3 regions of the Xanthomonas sp. CFBP 8152 genome follow, and region 2 is predicted to be linked to each of the others. Evidence: predicted binding sites of a transcription regulator. Region 2 holds the regulator's gene; each other region holds the start of a gene.
What was found. Region 2 encodes FliA, which starts transcription of late flagellar genes. Its sites were predicted from a motif close to TAAAGTTTNNCNNNCNNNGGCCGATAA; they were not measured.
Positions count from the first base shown of each region.

Region 1: FHT09_RS13180 (STAS domain-containing protein) is a predicted target of FliA. The motif match lies at 5,095-5,121, and genes of this name have one in related genera.
Region 3: FHT09_RS03470 (methyl-accepting chemotaxis protein) is a predicted target of FliA. The motif match lies at 2,839-2,865, and genes of this name have one in related genera.

Region 1 covers NZ_JACHNO010000003.1:332,124-339,489, forward strand. Annotated here, with positions in the region: gene FHT09_RS13170 (hypothetical protein) at 1-1,938, shown strand, start outside; gene FHT09_RS13175 (NADH:flavin oxidoreductase/NADH oxidase) at 3,551-4,651, opposite strand; gene FHT09_RS13180 (STAS domain-containing protein) at 5,230-6,072, shown strand; gene FHT09_RS13185 (STAS domain-containing protein) at 6,074-6,436, shown strand; gene FHT09_RS13190 (ATP-binding protein) at 6,433-6,828, shown strand; gene FHT09_RS13195 (ATP-binding protein) at 6,819-7,366, shown strand, end outside.
Region 2 covers NZ_JACHNO010000005.1:164,799-172,164, forward strand. Annotated here, with positions in the region: gene flhA (flagellar biosynthesis protein FlhA) at 1-501, shown strand, start outside; gene flhF (flagellar biosynthesis protein FlhF) at 1,203-2,885, shown strand; gene FHT09_RS17900 (MinD/ParA family protein) at 2,872-3,756, shown strand; gene FHT09_RS17905 (RNA polymerase sigma factor FliA) at 3,753-4,517, shown strand; gene cheY (chemotaxis response regulator CheY) at 4,540-4,932, shown strand; gene FHT09_RS17915 (protein phosphatase CheZ) at 4,932-5,558, shown strand; gene FHT09_RS17920 (chemotaxis protein CheA) at 5,561-7,213, shown strand.
Region 3 covers NZ_JACHNO010000001.1:835,034-842,399, forward strand. Annotated here, with positions in the region: gene FHT09_RS03465 (hypothetical protein) at 1-217, opposite strand, end outside; gene FHT09_RS03470 (methyl-accepting chemotaxis protein) at 602-2,770, opposite strand; gene FHT09_RS03475 (hypothetical protein) at 3,283-3,489, opposite strand; gene FHT09_RS03480 (rRNA pseudouridine synthase) at 3,606-4,316, shown strand; gene FHT09_RS03485 (response regulator) at 5,531-5,935, opposite strand; gene FHT09_RS03490 (hypothetical protein) at 6,014-6,496, opposite strand; gene recQ (DNA helicase RecQ) at 6,635-7,366, opposite strand, start outside.

The DNA of each region.
Region 1 (7,366 bases), on a different contig from region 2:
GTGTGCGAGGAAACGCTGGGCCGCATCGATCCGAGCTGGTCGTGCTACCAGTGCCTGAGCTGCGAAAAAGCCGACGCCTTGCTCGACGACGGACGCGGCGAGGCGGCGCTGAGTTATCTGGAAAGGCAGTCGCAGACCATTCTTGCGCATGGCGGGCAGATCTACGACGGCGTGCCGGACATGCGCATCTCGATCCTGCTCTCGCTGGGCCGCGCGGAAGACGCGCTGGCACTGATCGAGCAGCGCGAGCGCGAGGCCGCGCGCGAAGGGGCGGAGTGGGCCAACTGCAGTCAGCCGCGGCGTTTGCAGAAAGCCCGTGCCCTGGCACTGTTGCATCGCGATGACGAAGCACTGGAGGCGTTTCTGCCGTGGCGCGAGGTCGCGCCGCGCTACCGCCTGCACTGGTTGCGTGCGGCGGTGGTGCTGGTGTCGCGCCAGCCCGAGCGCAATACCTGGGATCTGGGCAGCCGCCTGCAGGTGATGCTCGACCATTACGCGCAGGTCGGTGCGCATCGCATGCTGATCGATGCGGCCGAGATGGCGATCGAGCTGGCCTTGCAGCGTGGCGCGGTGTGGACTGCGCGCCGGCATCTGGCGCTTGCGCGTGCGCACGTGCCCAAGTTGCGCCAGGACCGTGGCGTCACGCAGCTGCTGGACGGTCTGGCCGTGCGCATCGAAACCGCACCGGCCGGCGAGCCGGCGCTGGTGCCCGCCGAACAGTTGCTGGCATGGCTGGATGCGCAGGCCGAAGACGTGGCGCGTAACCCCGAGCGCGAAGCGCAGTGGTTGCTGCAGGCAGTGGCCGAGCGACCCGACGATGCCGAGTTGGTGGACACCACGGCGTCGGCATTGAGCGCGTGTGCGGCCGACGATGAGGCGATCGCGCTGCTGTGGGCATTCGTGCAGCGGCATGCCGATCGCGAAACCAGCCCGACCTTCCGGCTGATGAATCTGCTGCTGGGCCGTGGCGACGAGGCCGGCCTGCGCCGGCTGGCGCAGCTGTACCGCCCGCTGGTGCCGGTGGCGGCGCTGTGGTGCGAGGCGCAGCTGGCCCAGCGACTGGCCGATTGGCCGGCGCTGGAGCAGGCCTGCACCGCGTTGCTGGCACTGTCGCCCGGCTCGCACGGTGCGCGCGGGTTGCTGGGGCGCATGTATCTCAACACCGGCCGCTTCGCCGAAGCGACCGAGGTGTATCGACAGCTGACCGAGTTGATGGAAGAACCGCGCTCCGCGCATTGGGATCACATGACCTCGGCCAGCGCGGCGCAGCAGTGGGACGCGGTGCGCGCCTCGGCGCTGGCGCTCGGCATGGAGCTGAGCAGCACCAGTGGCGTGGTCGAAGAGACCTGGGGTTGGGTGATCGTGCGTTGCGTGGATGACGGCGAGGTAGCCGAGTACTACGCCCGGCGCACCGGCCCGGTCACCGCGCGTATCGTCGAAAATGCACCGGCGCATCGGCGCCAGCACGTCGGCGACTGGGTGGTGTTCGATGCGGAGCTACTGTATCCGCCGCCGGAGGACGAGGCCGAGCGCGAGCGCTTCGTGCCGACCTATGCGAAGGTGCATATGCTGCAGGCGGGCGGGTACGGCAGCAGCTGGCTGGTGGATGGCGTGCATCCTGGCGAGCAGGCGATCGAGGCCTTGCGCCAGGACATCGAGGCGCGTGGCTGGAAACTGTGGCTGCACAGCCGCGACGAGTATCGCGTGGTCGATCCGGAACACGCGGAGGCGTTCGACCCGGAAGATGCGAACACGGGTCTGCAGGGCGTGCTGTTCACCGTGGCGCTGCCGGAAGCGGTGCTGCCGCTGGAGCTGCATCGCGTCCTGCTGGCCACAACCGCGCACTGGGCGCACCCGATGTGCTGGCTGCGCCTGGCCGAGGCCTGCGATCAGGACCCGCGCCCGCATCTGGATGCAGTGGAGCGTTACGGGCTGTAGGGCGGCGATCAAGCTCGTCGCGCAGCCGCAGCCGCAGCCGCAGCCGCTGCTGATGCGGTCGCCGCCGCCGCGGGGATTGGGGATTGGCATGCGTGGTTTGCGTGCCAATTGCTGGCATGTCGTCAGGAATGGTGACGTTCCGAAGGATGGGCCCCCCAACTGCCCATCGGCATTTCTTTCAGCCACCGGCAGCGACTGATGGTGCTTGCGCGCGTACCGGCGTAGGACCTTGAGCGGTATGCTTCGTGGCCGATGTAATCGATAAGTCATCCATCTGCTGTCACGCCGCCAGGAATGGATGCCCGGAAGAACGTGCAGCTCATCTCGCTGTTCGCATTTCTTTCCGCAACCGACAACAACCGGTGGTGCTTGCGCGGGTGCCGGCTTGGGCCCTTGAGCGGCATGGCTGCCGCGCCAGAGCCTGCATGGACGTACTTGCGGCGTGTCCCATGCCGGTATACGTGCAAGCGCCCGCAGGAGACCTAAGCACTCGCATGGAAACGCCAGATGTCGTGCACAAGATTGATCGGTGTGCGGAGTCGATCGGCAGCGCGGCGCCGCATCCGGTGTCGGGACACGCCGTGAATCCGTCCGTGGAGGCTCGGTGGCGGCATCCATGCCGCCACACGGTCCCGCCCCCGGACGCGACACCACGCTCCCGATATTGCTAGCGCTGATCGGCAAGCAATGCTTTCAAAGCACGTGCGGATGCCTATGCAGTCTGTGGCCAATGCAAATCGGTGAGCCATCTATTTCCTGCTACATCGCCAGCGGTGGTGACACTTCGAAGGCCCTCGGCATTTCTTTCCGCAACCGATAGCAACCGGTGGTGCTTGCGCGGGTGCCGGCGTGGGACCTTGAGCGGCATGGATGCCGCGCCAGAGCCTACACGGACGTACTTGCGGCGTGTCCTACGCCGGTACGCGTGCAAGCGCCCGCAGCAGAACGAAGCGCTCGCGTAGAACCGGTAAATGTCGTGCACAAGATTGATCGGTGTGCGGAGTCGGTCGGCAGCGCGGCGCCGCATCCGGTGTCGGGACACGCCGTGAATCCGTCCGTGGAGGCTCGGTGGCGGCATCCATGCCGCCACACGGTCCCGCCCCCGGACGCGACACCACGCTCCCAAGATTGCTACTGCTGATCGGCAAGCAATGCTTCAAGCAGGTGTTGATGCCTGCGGACTTCGTGGCCGATGTAATCGGTAAGTCATCCATCTGCTGTCACGCCGCCAGGAATGGATGCCCGGAAGAACGTGCAGCTCATCTCGCTGTTCGCATTTCTTTCCGCAACCGACAACAACCGGTGGTGCTTGCGCGGGTGCCGGCGTGGGACCTTGAGCGGCATGGATGCCGCGCCAGAGCCTACATGGACGTACTTGCGGCGTGTCCCACACCGGCACGCGTGCAAGCGCCCTCAGTAGACCGAAGCATTCGCATGGAACCGGCAGAGGTCTTGCACAAGATTGCCAGGTGTGCGGAGTCGGTCGGCAGCGTGGCGCCGCATCCGGTGTCGGGACACGCCGAGAATCCATCCCTGGAAACTCGGTGGAAGCGCCCGCAGCAGACCTAGGCATGCACGTACTGCGATCTCGCAGTACATCGCAGCTGTCCGATCAGCTGCGCTTGCCGTAGCGCTCCAGCCAGTGCGCGTACGAGGGCGGCAGCACCCACGATGGGCGTTCTTCGTCCAGTGCCAACGCGGCATGATACGGCCAATGCGGGTTGGCCAGGTGCGCGCGGCCGACCATCACCAGCTCCATCTGCCCGGCGCCGACAACGCGGTCGGCTTCCAGCGGATCGTCGATGTTCCAGGACGAGGCAACCGGCAGCTGCGCCTCGCGGCTGACCCGCTCGGAGTAAGGCGCCAGCAAGGCCGGCCCCCACGGAATCTGCGCAGTCGGGGTGCTGAAGCCGATGCTGACGTTGAGCAGATCCAGGCCGCCTTGCTTGAAGTTGCGCGTCAGTGCGATGGCTTCCTGCAGGGTTTCTTCGTCGCGGCCATCGAATTCGATCACGCCAAAGCGTGCGGTGAGCGGCAGCTGTTCCGGCCAGACTGCCCGCACGGCTTGCAGCGTTTCCAGCAGGAAGCGCGCGCGGTTTTCGGCGCTGCCGCCGTAGTGATCCTGGCGATGATTGGCGTGTACCGAGAAAAAGCTCTGCGCCAGATAGCCATGCGCAAAATGCAGCTCCAGCCACTGGAAGCCGGCATCGCGCGCGCGCTGTGCGGCGGCGACAAAATCGCCGCGCACGCGGGCGATGTCGTCCAGCGTCATCTCGCGCGGCACTTTGGGCAGGCCGCCGCCGAAGGCGATGGCCGAGGGCGAGATGGTGTCCCAGCCACGCGGGTCGCCGTCGGCGATGTGGTCGTCGCCTTCCCACGGCAGGTTGGCACTGGCCTTGCGGCCGGCGTGGCCGATCTGGATGCCCGGCACGGCGCCGGCAGCGCTGATCGATGCCGCGATGCGTGCCAGCCCCTCGGCCTGGGCGTCGTTCCACAGGCCCAGGCAACCGGGGGTGATGCGTCCTTCCGGCGACACGCCGGTGGCTTCGACGATCACCAGGCCCGCGCCGCCGCGCGCCATGCTGGCGTAATGCACCTGATGCCACGCGTTGCTGAGGCCGTCGACGGCGGTGTACTGGCACATGGGCGGCACCGCGATGCGGTTGCGCAGCGTGACGTCCTTGAGTTGATACGGAGAGAACAGCGATGACATGGAGAGCGACCACCTGAGAAAAATCAGGCTGCGATCAGACCACGCGCGACCACCGCGCAGACACCCTGCCAATGGCACAGCGCGTTGCATGCGCTGCCAGGTGTGCGGATGCGTACCTGGTCCGGCGTGCGGTCGTGACCGGCGCAGGCGTGGTGGGTGCCGTCACGACATGGACGCCGGGTCGGGGCGGCGCAGCTAGGGCAGGCCAGGTACCGGTCGGAGCGGCCGCTGGACCCTGCGGTGCCGGCCTCGCCGGCCACCATGCCACCGCCAGTGCCGACGCGCCGCACCGGCGCCGGACCCGCGCAGCCGTGCGGCCGCCCTGCACGGTCACCTGTCCGGCTGCGGCGCGCACTGCGACCGCCGTTGTCCAGGCGTGGCCGCGCTCACGTTTGCCGCCCGCCTTGCGATGTCAAACTGTGTCGGGCACCGCGCATGACCGCTACAGGTTGGTCGCTGGTTGCCGAAACTGAATTGCTTTACTCTGCAGCGCTTCGGCGTTGGGGGCGCCGCGTCGGTCAGGGCGCAGTGCCGCCCGTACGCCTAGCCCTTTCTTCTTCATTCCGGCGGGTGATCTCATGGTGGCATTGCAGCAGCGCTCGATCGATGCGATTCGTGGCCAGGAAACTGCGTTGTTGGCTGCATGGCTGGGCTCCAGCCTGGGCAGCGATGGACGCATTTCCCGGCAGGACGTCGAAACACAAAGTGCAGACTTTTTGCATCTGTTGGTCGCCTCCCTGAAGGACGGCGGCAGTACCCTGGACAGCGCCGACTGGAGCGAGGTGCGTCGCTTCCTGGAAAACCTCTCGCGCGACCGCGCCACTCGCAGCTTCGATTCGCAGGAAACCGCCAACTTCATCTTCTCGCTCAAGCGGGTGCTGTTTGCGCTGATGCAGCGCGAGTATGCCGATACGCCAGAGGAACTGGGCCAGCAGCTGTGGGCGCTGTCCGAGCTGTTGGACCGTCTGGGCCTGTATACCGTCAAGGCGTTCCAGAAGACCCGCGAAGACATCATCGTGCGCCAGCAGGAAGAGATGCTGGAGCTGTCCACCCCGGTGGTCAAACTGTGGGACGGCGTGCTGGCACTGCCGATGATCGGCACGCTGGATTCGCAGCGCACCCAGGTGGTGATGGAGTCGCTGCTGCAGCGCATCGTTGATACCGGCTCGGAAATCGCCATCATCGACATTACCGGCGTGCCCACCGTGGACACGCTGGTGGCGCAGCACCTGCTCAAGACCGTCACTGCGATCCGCTTGATGGGCGCCGATGCCATCATCAGCGGCGTGCGCCCGCAGATTGCGCAGACCATTGTGCACCTGGGGCTGGACCTGCAGGGTATCGTCACCAAGGCCAACCTGTCCGACGCGCTGGCGCTGGCGCTCAAGCGCATCGGCGTGACCGTGAACAAGGCAGGCTGACATGGAACGCATCCCGATCCTGCGGATGGGCGACCTGCTGCTGGTCACCATCCAGGTGGACATGCACGACCAGTTGGCGATGACGCTGCAGGAAGACCTGTCGGAAAAGATCAGTGCCACCTCCGCGCGCGGCGTGCTGATCGACATTTCCGCACTGGACATCGTCGACTCCTTCATCGGCCGCATGATCAGCACCATCTCCGGGCTGGCGGCGGTCATGGATGCCCGGACCGTGGTGGTGGGCATGCAGCCGGCCGTGGCGATCACGCTGGTCGAGCTGGGCCTGAACCTGCCGTCGGTGCGCACCGCGCTCGATGTCGAACGTGGCATGCGCCTGCTGCGGCAACCCGATCGCGCTTCATGACCACCGGTTCGCAACCGGTGCGCACCGAACAGGACGTGGTGCTGGCCCGGCAGACGGTGCGCAAGCTGGTGGTGCAGTGCGGCCTGCGTCTGGTCGACCAGACCAAGCTGGTCACCGCAGCCAGCGAACTGGCACGCAATACCGTGATCTACGGCGGTGGCGGCGACATGGATTGGGCCCTGGTGGAAAGCGGCATCCGCAAGGGCGTGCAGCTGACCTTCCGCGACGACGGTCCCGGCATTCCCGACCTGGATCTGGCGCTCACCGATGGCTGGACTTCCGGTAGCGGACTGGGATTGGGCTTATCCGGCAGCCGTCGGCTGGTGGATGATTTTGTCCTGGACACCGCAGCCGGCAAGGGCACGCGTATCACTATCACCAAATGGAAGTGACGCTCGCTGGCGAGGTCACGCGCGCGTTTCGTGTCGAGGAGACCAGCCAAGTCGGGCAGGCACGCCGCGAGGCAGCGGCATTGGCACAGACGCTGGGCTTCGATGAGGCCGCCTGCGGGCGCGTGGCGCTGGTGGCCACCGAGCTTGCCACCAACATGGTCAAGCACGGACGTGGCGGCTGCCTGCAGTTGTCCACGGTGGCCGCACGCCAGGGCATGGGCGTGGAGATTTGCGCCATCGACGGCGGCCCCGGGTTTGCACTGGCGGACGGCTTGCGCGATGGCTACTCCACCGCCGGGACGCCCGGCACCGGGTTGGGCGCGATCAAGCGCCAGGCGCAGGTGCTGGATGCGTACTCCGACGCCAAGGGCGCGATCGTGATGACACGGCTGTTTGCGCAGCAACGCGCCGAGCTGGACCTGGCGTACGGTGCCATCCGTCTGCCGCTGCACAACGAAACGGTGTGCGGCGATGCCTGGCATCTGGCCATTGGCGAGCAGCGGGCGACCGTCACCGTGATCGATGGCCTGGGCCACGG
Region 2 (7,366 bases):
GACCTCACCCCGAAGGCGCTACCGCTGTCGGTGGTGGTGCGCGTGCTGCAGAACCTGTTGATCGAGCGCATCCCGGTGCGTCAGCTGCGCAAGATCGTCGAAGCGCTGGTCGAACACGCCCCGCACAGCCAGGACCCGACCACGCTCACCGCCGCAGTACGCACGTCGCTGGGCCGTTTCATCGTGCAGGAGATCGCCGGCATGTCGGCCGAGCTGCCGGTCTACACGCTGGCCCCGCAGCTGGAGCGCGTGCTGCAGGAATCCACCCACGGCAACGGCGTGGCGCTGGAACCGGGCCTGGCCGAGCGCCTGCACCAGAGCCTGGCCGACTGCGTCGGCAAGCAGGAGGCGCGCAACGAACCGGCGGTGGTGCTGGTGCCTGGCCAGGTCCGCGCCGCATTGGCCCGCCTGGTTCGCCACAGCGTCCCGAGCCTGTCGGTGCTGGCCTACAGCGAAGTGCCGGAAGACAAGCGCCTGAAGCTGGTCGGCACGATCAGCTGAGACCGGCCCTCCAACAAACGCACCTCGTAGGAGCGCACCTGGGCGCGACAAGCTTCACCGGCACAACCCGTCGCGCCCGGGTGCGCTCCTACGACAGGCCGGGCAATCCAAGGACACGCCGCAGACGCCGACACCACGGTAGGAGCGCACCTGGGCGCGACAAGCTTTACCGTCACAACCCGTCGCGCCCGGGTGCGCTCCTACGCACCTATCCTCGCCAGGCCGTCATGCCGGCCAGCGATGGCTGCAGGCCGGCGACCGACCAGCACACCCGGCGTCGGAAAGCCGCCACTGGTCCGGATCTCCAATCGATTGCACGGCGCTGACCGCTTCCAGCGTTCCGAGCGCCCCAGGCTGGACCTGCGGCCCGCCAGCGCATCCTCCTGCACAGGGAAACCACCGCATCGCCGCGCCGAAAAAAAGCCAATCAATCCATTAACTTGAAACCTTGCGGCCAGACCCGACGCACAGCCCCCGCCCTGTCCCGACGCACAGTGGCTCGCGCCGGAACCCCGGCACCCCGTTTTGGCACGCCGCGTGCATTAGCTCTGCCGAGACCGCAGCCAGCGCCACCGCTGCGGGGCGAGAGCAGCACTTGGAACAACCGAACGGGACAGGCAACTCATGACGCTGGCAACACACCCACATTCATCGCGCACCCGTCCGGCGTCCGGCGGGTCCCGTTCCTGGAGGCACTTCGCATGAAAATCAAACGTTTCGTTGCCCCGGATATGCGCACCGCATTCCGCATGGTGCGTGAAGAACACGGCCCGGACGCAGTGATCCTGTCCAATCGCCGCACCGCCGAAGGCATCGAGATCGTCGCTGCCAGCAACTACGACGAAGAACTCGTGCAGCGCGCCCTGGAAACCGCGCGCTCCGAGACGCCGGCCGTTGCCGCCACGCCGATCCCGTCGGCACCAGCTCCGCAGGCACCGGCCCCACAAGTCGCCGCCGCACCGGTCCACGCACCGCTGAAGCCGGCCGCCGATGCCGGCACGAGCCAGCGCCAGCGCGTTGCCAGCGCCGCCGAAGACATGATCGCCGCAATGGCGCTGCGCCAGCCGGTCAACGTGCCGCGCCAGGCCCCGGTCGCCGTGCCGGTGCGTAGCGCCACCGTCCCCTCGCCCGCCGCCCAGGCCCTGGCCCGTGCGGTCGCAGTCTCCGCCGCGCCGCGTCAGGACCATGCGTTGTCGGCCGTGCCGGAACAACTGTTCGCCGACTTCCTGACCACCGCCCCGGTACCACGCGCTGCCGTGCAGGCCGCGCCGGTGCAGGCGCCGACCCCGATCATGGCCGCCGCCGCTGCCCCTGCGCTGGCCGGCTACGACCAGGACGAGGACGCGCTGGCCGACGAGGCCGACTTCGACCTGGACGCGCTGCCGCAGATCCTGCCGCCGGCCGCGTTGCCGCCGCTGGTGGTCGCCCCGCCGGCCCTGGCCGCGGTGCCGGTCGCCGCCGCCCCGGCGCCGCAGAACGATGAAGAACTCAAGCAGCTGCGCGGCGAGCTGGCGCTGATGCGGCAGATGATCGAGCGCGAAATGAACCGCCTCACCGACGAGCGCCTGCGTGGCTCACCGGTGCGTGCGCAGGCCCTGGAACTGATGGACGACTACGGCTTCGACGCCGGCCTGATCCGCGACGTGGCACTGCAGATCCCGGCCGATACCGAATTGCACCGCGGCCGCGGGCTGATGCTGGGGCTGCTGTCCAAGCGCCTGCCGGTGGCCCCGGTCGACCCGCTGGAACGCGGCGGCGTGATCGCCCTGGTCGGCCCGACCGGCGCCGGCAAGACCACCACCATCGCCAAGCTCGCCCAGCGCTTCGCCGCCCAGCACGCCCCGCGCGACGTGGCCCTGGTCACCACCGACACCCAGCGCGTCGGCGGCCGCGAGCAGCTGCACAGCTACGGCCGTCAGCTCGGCATCGCCGTGCACGAGGCCGACAGCGCCGGGAGCCTGCTGGAACTGCTCGAGCGCCTGCGCGACTACAAGCTGGTGCTGATCGACACCGCCGGCATGGGCCAGCGCGACCGCGCCCTGGCCGCGCAGCTGAACTGGCTGCGCGCCGCGCACCAGGTCACCTCGCTGCTGGTGTTGCCTGCCAACGCGCACTTTTCCGACCTCGACGAGGTCGTGCGCCGCTTCGCCCACGCCAAGCCCCAGGGCGTGGTGCTGACCAAACTTGACGAGACCGGCCGCTTCGGTAGTGCGCTGTCGGTCGTCGTCGATCACCAAATGCCCATCACCTGGGTGACTGACGGACAGCGGGTCCCCGACGACCTGCACCGCGCCAATGCCGCCAGTCTCGTTCTTCGCCTTGAAGATTTGCGGCGCGCTGCCGATAAGCCCTGTACTCCGGAGCACAACCATGCAGTCGCGTGAATACGCCAAGCTGACCAACGCCTTCCCCCTGTCGGCGACCCGTCCCGAGCCCCTGGGCCCGGTGCGCACCATCGCCGTGACCGGCGGCAAGGGCGGCGTGGGGAAAACCAACATCTCCGCCAACCTTGCCGTGGCCTTGGCCGACATGGGCAAGCGCACCCTGCTGCTGGATGCCGACCTGGGCCTGGCCAACCTGGACGTGGTGCTGGGCCTGTCGCCCAAGTACACCCTGGCCGACCTGATCGCCGGCCGCTGCACGCTGGATGAAGTGATCATCGAAGGCCCCGGCGGCGTGCTGGTGGTCCCGGCCGCTTCCGGTCGCCGCCATATGGCCGAACTGGCCCCCGCCCAGCACATCGGCCTGGTCAACGTGTTCTCCGAACTGGAACGCGACCTGGACGTGATGGTCATCGACACCGCCGCCGGCATCACCGACAGCGTGCTGACCTTCTGCCAGGCCGCGCAGGACACCGTGGTGGTGGTCTGCGACGAACCGGCCTCCATCACCGACGCCTACGCGCTGATCAAGGTGCTCTCGCGCGAGCGTGGCGTGGACCGCCTGCAGATCATCGCCAACATGGTGCGCGACCCCAACGAAGGCCGCCTGCTGTACGACAAGCTGTCGCGGGTGTGCGAAAAGTTCCTCGGCGACGTGTCGCTGAACTACCTCGGCCACGTGCCGCAGGACGATTGGTTGCGTCTGTCGGTGCAGCGCCAGCAACCGGTCATCAAGGCCTACCCCGCCAGTCCGTCGGCGCAGGCCATCGCAGAAATCGCTCGCCGTACCTCGCGCTGGCAGGCCCCCACGGTGCCGCGCGGCAATGTCGAGTTCTTCGTCGAACGCATCATCCAACGGGGAGTGGCCGCATGAGCACCGCCACCGCAACAGCCAGCGCGCAGTACCGCGCCGTGCAGCGCAACAACGCCAACGATATCGTCACCCAACACGCCGACCTGGTGCGCCGCATCGCCCACCATCTGGCCGCGCGCCTGCCGGCGAGCGTGGAAGTGGACGATCTGATCCAGGCCGGCATGATCGGCCTGATCGAAGCCTCGCGCAGTTACGACTCAGAGCAGGGCGCCTCGTTCGAGACCTATGCCTCGATCCGCATCCGTGGCTCGATGATCGACGAGATCCGCCGGGGCGACTGGGTACCGCGGTCGGTGCACCGTCGCGCACGCGACGCTGCCGCTGCCGTCCGCAAGATCGAACAGCACACCGGCCGCGCCGCCGCTGCCACCGAAGTGGCCGCCGCGATGGAAATACCGCTGCCCGATTACCTGCGTCTGATGGAAGATGCCGCCCGCGGCCAGGTGCTGAGCCTGGAGTCGCGGATCGAGGATCATGGCGAGCTGGACACCACCGCCAAGGGTGGCCCCAATCCGCAGCAGATGATGGAGCGTGGCGAATTCGGCCGCGAGCTGGGCAAGGCGATCGGCCAGTTGCCCGAGCGCGAGCAGCTGGTGCTGTCGCTCTACTACGAACAGGAATTGAACCTGAAAGAAATCGGCGCCGTGCTCGGTGTCAGCGAATCGCGCGTCTGCCAGATCCATGGCCAGGCGGTGGTACGTCTGCGCGGCCGCCTCAAGGTCTTCGAACTGGCCGACGCCGGTGTCGAAATTGACGAATAATTTTTCGTGTTAGGAGCTTGATGTGAACAAGAACATGCGGATTTTGATCGTGGACGACTTCTCGACGATGCGACGCATCGTCAAGAATCTGTTGGGCGATCTTGGCTTCACCAATACCGCAGAGGCCGAAGACGGCAACAGCGCGTTGGCTGCGTTGCGGTCCGGCCCGTTCGATTTCGTGGTCACCGACTGGAACATGCCTGGCATGACCGGCATCGACCTGCTGCGCAACATCCGCGCCGACGCCAAGCTCAAGCACCTGCCGGTGATGATGGTGACTGCCGAAGCCAAGCGCGAGCAGATCATCGAAGCGGCCCAGTGCGGCGTGAACGGCTACATCATCAAGCCGTTCACCGCGCAGACGCTGGAAGAGAAACTGGGCAAGGTATTCGAACGTCTGGCGGCGACCGCCTGATGAACGTCACCGTGGACACCAATGCCGAACGCGCCGCGTTGATCGACCGCCTGCAGGGCGCGCTCGATGCACTGGAAAGCGGTGACGAAGCTGCGTGGAAGCGCGAGGTCGACCACCTCGCCGCCCTGCGCACGCGCCCGATGATGCAGGGCCTGAGCCGGCTCGCGCGCGAACTCGGTCAGGCGCTGGGCGAGTTGCCCACCGTGCCCGAAGAGGCCGGCGAGCTGGACGATGCCTGCTCGCGCCTGGACCACGTGGTGGAAATGACCGAGAAGGCCAGCCATCGCACGCTGGATCTGGTCGAGGAATGCCGTGAGCTGGCCAACCAGCTACGCGACGGCGGTCTGAATCAGGACCAGGGCGCGCTGATGGACAAGATGCGCCACAACCTGACCGAGCTGTCGCTGGCGCAGAGCTACCAGGACCTGAGTGGGCAGATCATCCGGCGCGTGGCCGGCATCGTCCGGCGCGTGCACGAGGGTTTCGGTGCGCTCGGCCTGCCGCCGAAGAATCCAGAGCCGAAGAAAGACGACGGCGGTCTTGCCGGTCCTGCAGTCAAGGGCCTGGACCGTCACGCGGTGTCGCAGGACGACGCCGATGACCTGCTGTCCGGATTGGGGCTGTAACCATGAGTGCTGTTCCAGACGATATTGCTGCCGATTTCATCGTCGAGGCCCAGGAAATCCTGGATCGCCTCGGCGAACAGCTGGTGTCGCTGGAGCAGGCACCGGACGAAGCCGATCAGCTCAATGCGGTATTCCGCGGCTTTCACACGCTCAAGGGCGGCGCCGGCTTTCTGGCGATCAAGCCCATGGTCGAGCTCTGCCACGCCGCCGAGGAAACCCTGGGCATGGCGCGCTCCGGCCAGGCAGTGTTGCAGGCGCATCACTTCGATGCCGCGCAGCAGTCGCTGGATTACCTGCAGGCCATGCTGGATGCAATGGGCTCGGGCGAAGCCGTGCCGCATGCACCGGCCTCGCTGATTGCGCAGTTCGATGCCAAGAGCGGCCCGCCGGCGGTCAAGGCCGCGCCCAAGGCCGCCGCCGCAGCGCCCGCACCCGACGACGCACATGGCGCCGCTGCGCCCGGCGCCAAGGCCGCGCCCAAGGCGGCGGCCAAGGGAGCCGACGCCGAGCAGACCGTGCGCGTGGACACCAAGCGCCTGGATGCCATCGTCAACCTGATCGGCGAACTGGTGCTGTCGCGCAATCGCCTCAAGACCCTGCGCACCCGCCTGCGCGACGAGGAACTCGACCGCGCGGTCAGCACGCTGGACATCGCCACCGCACGCCTGCAGACCGCGGTGATGCGCACCCGCATGCAGCCGGTCAGCAAGGTGTTTGCGCGCTTCCCCAAGGTGGCCCGCGATGTCGCGCGCACGCTGTCCAAGGAAGTGGAGCTGGAACTGATCGGCGCCGAGACGGAACTGGACCGCAACCTGGTCGAGGCCCTGGCCGACCCGCTGGTGCACCTGGTGCGCAACGCCATCGACCACGGCATCGAATCGCCGGCCCTGCGCGAAGCCACCGGCAAGCCGCGCAGCGGCCATGTGCGGCTGTCTGCGCAGCAGGAAGGCGACTACGTCAGCATCGAGATCCAGGACGACGGCGCCGGCATCGACCCCGAACGCCTGCGCGAGATCGCCCGCAACAAGGGCCTGATCGACGCCGAAGCCGCCGCCCGCCTGAGCACCGACGAGTGCCTGCATCTGATCTTCATGCCGGGCTTCTCGACCAAGGCCGAGGTCACCGACATCTCCGGCCGTGGCGTGGGCATGGACGTGGTGCAATCGCGCATCCGCGAACTCAGCGGGCAGATCCAGATCCAGTCCGAGCTGGGCCGCGGCAGCCGCTTCATGATCCGCGTGCCGCTGACCCTGGCGATCCTGCCGACCCTGCTGGTGCAGGCCGGCGAAGCGGTCTATGCCTTGCCGCTGGCCCGCGTGGTCGAGGTGCTGCACGCCCCGCAGACGTCGCTGGGCTGGTTCGACGGCCGCGCCGTGCTGGACCGCCGCTCGCATACCCTGCCGCTGATCGACCTGCGTCGCTGGCTGGGCGTGCCTGCCGAACAACCGCCGCTACTGACCGTGGTGCTGCTGCAGGCCGGCGAAACCCGTTTCGGCCTGGTGGTGGACCAGGTCCGCGGCCGCGAGGAAGTGGTGATCAAGCCCCTGCCCCGTGCCCTGCGCGGCCTGCCCGGCTACGCCGGCGCCACCCTGATCGGCGATGGCCGCATGGCGCTGATCCTGGATGTGGATGGACTGCGTTCCAGCGATCAGTGAGTTTGGGGATTCGGGATTCGGGATTCGGGATTGGGAGAATCGGGAATCGGGAATCGGGAATCGTCAAGACGATCCTGGTTGCCTGATCTAACGACAACGGCCGCGTACTGCGGCCGTTGTCGTTTCACTACCAGCATCGCTGCCGATCTATGC
Region 3 (7,366 bases), on a different contig from region 2:
AGATCACGCGTGCGTTGAGATGGGCTCGTCGCCAGTGCGATAAGGCATCGTCGTGCCGGTCACCGCCTGCGTCCCTTGCGAAAGCGAGAGCATGCAGGCTGGCGTGCTCGTCGTTGATTGGGTGATGCAGAACGTGACTGTCGATGCTGGTGTTCAGGGGCGATCCTTCTGCGATTGAGAAGGCGTGCCGAGCGGTGATGAGGGCATGCGCGGACACACCTGCAGTGCCGGCATCACCGGCTGCGCATGTCGTGGGTACCGATGGCTAAGATGCCACCTGCGCTGCAGACGGTGGCCGGGCTACCCTCCGGCGTGCTCTCTTTCGACCGGCGCAGCGTAGCCAGGCATGGCGCTGGAAACCAGCGCTTTTGAGTGGCTCGAGTGTTTGGTTTCCAGGTTGCTTTGTGTGCACTGAGCGCGCTACGGGTGTCTGAGATGTCTGCGTCGGATGCCGGTGGAGCTTGCGGGATAAAACGAAGAAAGCGCCCTGACGGGCGCTTCTTCTTGTGCGATAGCGTCAATGGCTGCGGGCACATCCGCACCGTCGCATCAGCGTGTCTGCACCGACGATCCAATCGATGGCGCAGTGCCGGCCGCTCGCTCAGGCATTGCGGACCTTGCTCAGCAGCTGTGCGACCGGCTCCGCTGCGCGCGTGGCGGACTGCCGTGCCTGGCGTGCGTCGATCTTGAAGATCGCCACCGCATCGGTGAGCTGCACCGCCTGCTCTTCCATTGCGCGTGCGGCGGCAGTGGCTTCTTCCACCAGCGCGGCGTTCTGCTGGGTGGTTTCGTCCATATGCGTGATGGTCTGGTTGACCTGCTCGATGCCGGCCGACTGCTCCTGCGAGGCAGCGGAAATCTCGCCCATGATGTCGGTGACGCGTTGCACGCTCGCCACCACCTCGCCCATGGTCTTGCCGGCGCTGTGCACCAGTACCGAGCCCTCGGCCACGCGTTGCACCGAGTCGTCGATGAGGTCCTTGATCTCCTTGGCGGCGCCGGAGGAGCGCTGCGCGAGCGTGCGCACCTCGGAGGCCACTACGGCAAAGCCGCGACCCTGCTCGCCGGCACGCGCCGCTTCCACTGCCGCGTTCAGGGCCAGGATATTGGTCTGGAAGGCGATGCCGTCGATGACGCTGATGATGTCGGCGATCTTCCTGGACGAGGCCTCGATACCGGTCATCGTGTCCACGACCTTGCCGACCACCTCGCCACCTTGCGAGGCAACGCGTGCGGCGCCGATCGCCAGCTGATTGGCCTCGCGTGCGCTTTCGGCATTCTGCTTGACGGTGGAGGTCAGCTCTTCCATCGATGCTGCGGTTTCTTCGAGGTTGGCCGCCTGCTGCTCTGTGCGTTGCGACAGATCCTGGTTGCCGGCGGCGATTTCGCTGGCCGCAGAGTTGATCGACACGGCCGATTCCTGGATGTTGCCGACGATCTGCGCCAGCTGACTGGCCGTGGTATTGGCGTCATCGCGCATCTGTGCGAATACACCGCGGAATTCGCCGCTCATGCGTGCGGTCAAGTCGCCAGCGGCGATGGACTGCAGCAACGACGACAGCGACTGCAGATTGCCGTCGGCCGTGGACATCAGGTGGTTGAGGCTTTCGACCATGATGCGGAAATCGAACTGGAAGCGCTCGGCATCGCCGCGCGCGCTGAAGTCGCCGTTGGCGGCCGCCTGGGCGAGATGCTTGATCTCGTGATTCATCGCCGACAGGTTGAGCTTGACCTGCGACATGGTGTCGCTGAAGACGGCCTTTTCGCCGGGTAGCGGCTGCATGTCTTCCGACAGTTCGCCAACGGCATACCGGCCCATGATGCGTGCCAGATCGGTCTGCACTGCCACGTGCGAGGCGACCAGCAGATTGGTGTCGTTGGCCATGCGGCCGTAGTCGCCGGGGAATGCCGCCGCATCGATGCGGAAGCTGATCTGGCCGTTGTCGTGATGCCTGGCCATGTCGGTTTGCGCGGCGATCAGATTGCGCAGCTGCAGCTGCATGTTGTCCATGGCCTTGAGCAGACGGCCGGTTTCGTCGGTGGCGCTGGTGTGCACATCGTTGTGCAGGTTGCCGGCTGCGATGGCTTCCGCAGTGCGTGTGGCCTGGCTGAGCGGTTGGGTCAGGCTGCGTGTAATCAACCATGCGAGCAGGCCGCTGATGACCAGTGCCGCAATACCGCCAGTGATCAGGGTGACTTTAGCTTTATGCATCGATGCAACCGCGGCCGCATAGGCATCTTTGCTGAGGCGGCGTTCCAGTGCAGCGTTATCGCGGATCGCGGTCTGCTGCGCGTCCATGGCTGTTGCGGCGTCGCCTTGCAGCAACGCCTGTGCTTCCTGATTCTGATCGCGAAGGCCGTACTCGAGAACCTGGTTATTGAGCTTGACCGAGATGTCGCGCTTGTCCTTTAACAGCTTGAGCGCCTGCTTTTCAGGCTCACTGCTGGGCATTGCGGCCAAAGCGTCGTGTGCCTGCTTGTAGCGTGCGCGGTTCTTTTCGATCGTGTCCATCGCGCGGCGATTGGCGGCTTCGCCAGCGACCATGACGATATCGCGCAGACCGATCGCCACATTGGTATTGGCGTCGAGCATTTCCGAGGATAGCTGGATCCTCTCCATGTTGCTGTTGACGATGGTATCCAGCTCGAGACGAGCGTTGGACATGGTGACCATGCCGATCGCAACAAGCAGGCCCGACAATAGGATCAGGATGCCGAAGGCCATGCCCAGGCGACGACCGACATTGAGGCGTTGCAGATATGTGTTCATTACCGCATCCAGGTAGGGCAACTGAGGGGCTCGGTGGATGAGGTCATCCACCCAAACGTCTTGCTCAGCTAGCGGCCGGGTCGCGACGAGCTAAAGGCGCGTATTTAAAAATACTTACATTGAATTCATCGTGTGGAAGAAATTTCCCGACAGCTGTCAGTAGCGACCTGACGCGCGCGCAGAAACTGTGTCTTCATTGCGTTACTGCTGGATCGACGCATGCCAGCAGCGGAACCCTTTTCCGACGTTCTGCCGAAACGCACCTGGAGCAAGTCAGATCTCGGGACAGGAGCGAATGCGTCATGTGTCGAGGTACCGTTAATACGCTGTCTTCAGGCAGCGCCGATGCCGGTGCTGCGGAGTGGTCACGCGATTCGATCGGCTGTGATGCGGTGCGACAAGGCCGACTGCCCCGAGCGATTTGCGGGGGGGGGGTATGCACTGACTGCTCTGCCGGCAACGCGCACGGCGCTTGAGGCATCACGCGTGTGGCGGCACTGTGGGTGTTGCGCTCAACTTTCCAGCGCAGCAAGCACCTCTGCATGTAACTGCTCGGCGCCGCTTTCGGTATTGAAGCGTGCAAAGATTTCCTCGCCGGAGAGCAGGCCGACCCGGACCGAATGGCAATACGACCCGAAGTTTTCGCCTGCATTGAAGGGATCGCTGATGACGGAGATATGGTTGAGGCGGACCCGGGTGGTGCCGAACTTGATGAACATCTGCGATCTCCTGTGTGAGCGCCCAGTTTCCCACGTCGTCGGACAGTGCAGAAGCCGCCTCACGCATCCGTCGACCCAGCACGTACACTGCCGTCCCCTGAAGCCGAGCTCGCCCGATGTCCGATCCGATCCGTCTCGATAAATGCGTGGCCGCGCTGTTGGGCTGCTCGCGTGGAGAGGCGCAGCAATACATCGAAGGCGGCTGGGTCAGCGTGGACGGGGACGTGGTCGAAGAGCCGCAAGCCTTGGCGACTGCAGCGCAGGTGACGCTGGCGGAAAACGCCGTGCTCGAACCTGCCGAGCCCGCCACGCTGCTGCTGCACAAGCCGGCAGGGATGAGCGCTGCAGCGGCGCTGGCATTGGCTACTCCGGCAACGCGCAGCGGACTCGACCAGCTCGAGATGCGTGTGCTGAAGCGGCACTTCCTGCGCCTGCACGCGCCGTTGCCGTTGGAGGACGAGGCGAGCGGTTTGCTGGTGCTGAGCCAGGACGGCCGCGTCCTGCGCAGGCTCAACGGCGACGCGACGTCCATTGAACAGGAATTCCTGGTGGAGGTACGCGGCGAGCTGCGTCCCTATGGCATGGCGCGTCTTGCGCATGGTCTGGTGTATCACCAGCGCAGTCTGTCGCCGTGCAAGGTCAGCTGGCAAAACGAGGAACGCTTGCGGTTTGCGATCAAGCACGTGCAACCCGGCCAGCTGCGCTACATGTGCGGTGAGGTGGGGCTGGAGGTGGTCAGCATCCGGCGCCTGCGCGCGGGCCGCGTGTCGCTGGGCAAGCTGGCCATCGGCCAATGGCGCTACCTGCCGACAGGCGAGCGTTTTTGATTGGCATCCGGCTGTCCAACACGCGTGATTGCAGTGCGGTCGCACACCGATGCTGCTGATGCGTTATCTGCATCAAGCGCCATGCGGCCTCAACATGGCGATATGGCTACGGTGCATCGCTGTTCAGGCCGCTACAGCACTGGTGCGCTTTTGCGGAAAGCAGGCGTAAGCCGCACCAGGCGAAGGCCGTCCTGGTTTAAACCGGCGCCCGGCATCAGCACTTCAGGGCAACCGCGTATCGAGCGCGAACTGCGTTGCGTATGCCGGTGCCAGACCCGCTTGCTTCATCGCTTATTTCTTGTTGCGTTTCTTCTTGGCGCGCGTCACCAACCAGAACACTACGGCAATCACACCGACGACCAGAATGATGAAGGCCGGTGACAGAAACGAATTGTCGCCCATGAGAATTTCCTGAAGTCTTCGCAGCCAAGTGCTGCACCGACATCAGCCTAGCGAGCGGCTTGCTTGATGGCGTGAAATACACTGTATTCGTGACTCGCAGCGGCGATACATCGCCAATCCCGCAAGAACACCCTATGGCTGCGAGCGCGGTTGTTCGGCATCTGCCTGACCACGCTGTCGTTGCCATACAGGCACGACTGACGCTGTGCTTGCGTGTGTTGCAACGGCAAGCCGGTAAGTCTCCAGTCGCAGGGGCAGAAGCAGCAGCGTCAGGACATCGGCTATGGAGGCTATCGATTCGATGCCCACGCAATGACGGCGCGTGAGCTAAGCCGCTGCGAGCATCGGCACGGATCGCGCTGCAGGTTGGAGAGCCACGTCACGTCCGCTGGAGCGCAGGCACCGTGGTCGTGCAGGTACCAAGCGGTTCGACTGCAAACTCAAGTCGCCTGCGCTTGCGCGCGAATGACTTCATCTTCTGAGATAGCGCGCGCAACCAGGCTGGTGGACGAACAACCAACTACGACGTGGTGCGTCTCACCCGATGCCGACAATGTCCCGACATGGGCGTGCTCAGCGCCTCGCGAGTTGAGCGGCCCAACAGGCCTCGCGTCCGGTGGCTGCAGTCTAAACGAGCAAGGCATCGGGTAAATCGGGGCTGCGCCGACAGCGTGTCGGGCCAGTCCCCACATTCGTTGTGCCATGAGAGCTGCGCGGTCCCCGGCCGTGGCCTCCCCGTTGCCGACGCGTCGCGCGACCAGTGCCACTTCATGCCGAGAGCGTGGGCGGCCATCCGGCTGCGGCTGCCCGTGTCATGCGACCGGCGTAGAGGGCACCCGGTGCTTGGCCATCACACTACGGATCGCGCCCAGCAACTGCTCGGGGGTATAGGGCTTTTCGAGGAAGGCCACGCCGTCCGGCAGGATCTCTTCCACATATTCAACCGCCAGGCCGGAGGTCAGCAGCACCGGCAGGTTGTAGGGCGCGTGCGCCGTCTTGAGCGCCAGGTCCACGCCGGTCAGGCCGCCCGGGAAATGGATGTCGGAAAACAGCACATCCACGCGTGGGTCGCTTTCGATTAGGGTCAGCGCCTCTTCGACCGAGCCTGCACTACGGCAGGTAAAACCATAGCTTTCCAGCACAAGGCAGCTGAGTTGTCGGGTGCCATCGCCATCTTCGACGACAAATACAACTGGCCGTTCCTTGTTCTGTGACATGAGCACGTCTCGTAAGGCAGGCCACATTCTCAGCGATGCGGCAGTGAACCCTCTGTCAACGCAGACGGAGCCGTACGGTTACCAGCCGAACGGGCCGGGGCCGTAGCCGCCGGGGCCGTAGCGCGGGCCGAACAGCGCGCCTTCGCCGCGTCCGACGCTGATGCTGACGCCGATCTGGTGCGCCTTGCCGTCGTCGTCGTAATAGGTCTTGCAGGAATTCAGGTTGACGGCCTGCCAGTTGCTGTTGCCGCCGCGGTTGGAATAGCCCATGCCGGTTTCGACCGCGCCATGCAGCTTGCCCTGGCATTGCTCGGCGCGTTCGGCGGCAAGCGAGGCGGCGCTGGGGCGGGTCAGCGCAGGCTTGGGGCCGCTCTTGTCGCCGTAGAAGGTGCCCGGCGGGTCGGTGCTGTACTCGGGGTCGGAGCGGTACTGCACCGGGGCTTGGGGGACGCTCAGGTCCAGCGATCGCGCCGACGCCGGCTCGGCGCTGCTCTCGCCGGCCTGGGCGAGGGCGCTGCCGGCGGCAAACAGGGTGGCCAGGAGAAGCAGGCTGCGTTTCATCGGGTGGACTCTATTGAGAGTGACTGACAGCGCGTGCCAGATCGCCTGGTGAAACTAGCAACGGCTGATTGAATGCGCGCTGTCGATTCTGCGGATTTTTGTGCCGGCGCCGCCACCGCGATGACACATGTTGCTGCATCAGCCCTGCTCGCGCACGATCTCGATCAGCTGCGCTCCATACCGGGCCAGTTTGCCGCCACCGATACCGCCGACACGCGACAGTGCGTCGATGCTGGTCGGCCGCTGTTCGGCGATATTGCGCAGCGTGCTGTCGTGGAAGATCACGAAGGCCGGCACGTTCTGCTCCTTGGCCAGCTCCGCGCGCAGGCCGCGCAAGGCATTGAACAGCACCAGATCCTGCGGCTGCACCGACAGGCCGGTCCGTTGCGCGCTGCGCTCGCGTCCGGCAGCCGGGTTCTCGCGCCGCATCATCACCTGGCGCTCGCCCTTGAGCACCTGGCGGCTGGCATCGGTCAGGCGCAACCCGCCATGGCCTTCGCTATCCACCTCCAGCAGGCTGGCGGCCACCAGCTGGCGGAACACCCCGCGCCAGGTGCGCTCGTCCAGGTCGCGGCCGATGCCATAGGTGCTCAGCTGGTCGTGGCCGAGCTGTTTGATGCGTTCGTTCTCGCTGCCGCGCAGGATGTCGATCAGATGGCCGACCCCGAAGCGCTGCCCGCTGCGGTACACGCAACTGAGCGCCTTCTGCGAGGCCACGGTGGCGTCCCACGCGGCGGCGGGCGTCAGGCAGTTGTCGCAGTTGCCGCAGGGCTTGGGATAGGTCTCGCCGAAGCCGGCCAGCAACACCTGACGGCGGCATTGCATCGATTCGCAGTAGCCGAGCAGGTGATCGAGCTTGGCGCGCTCCAG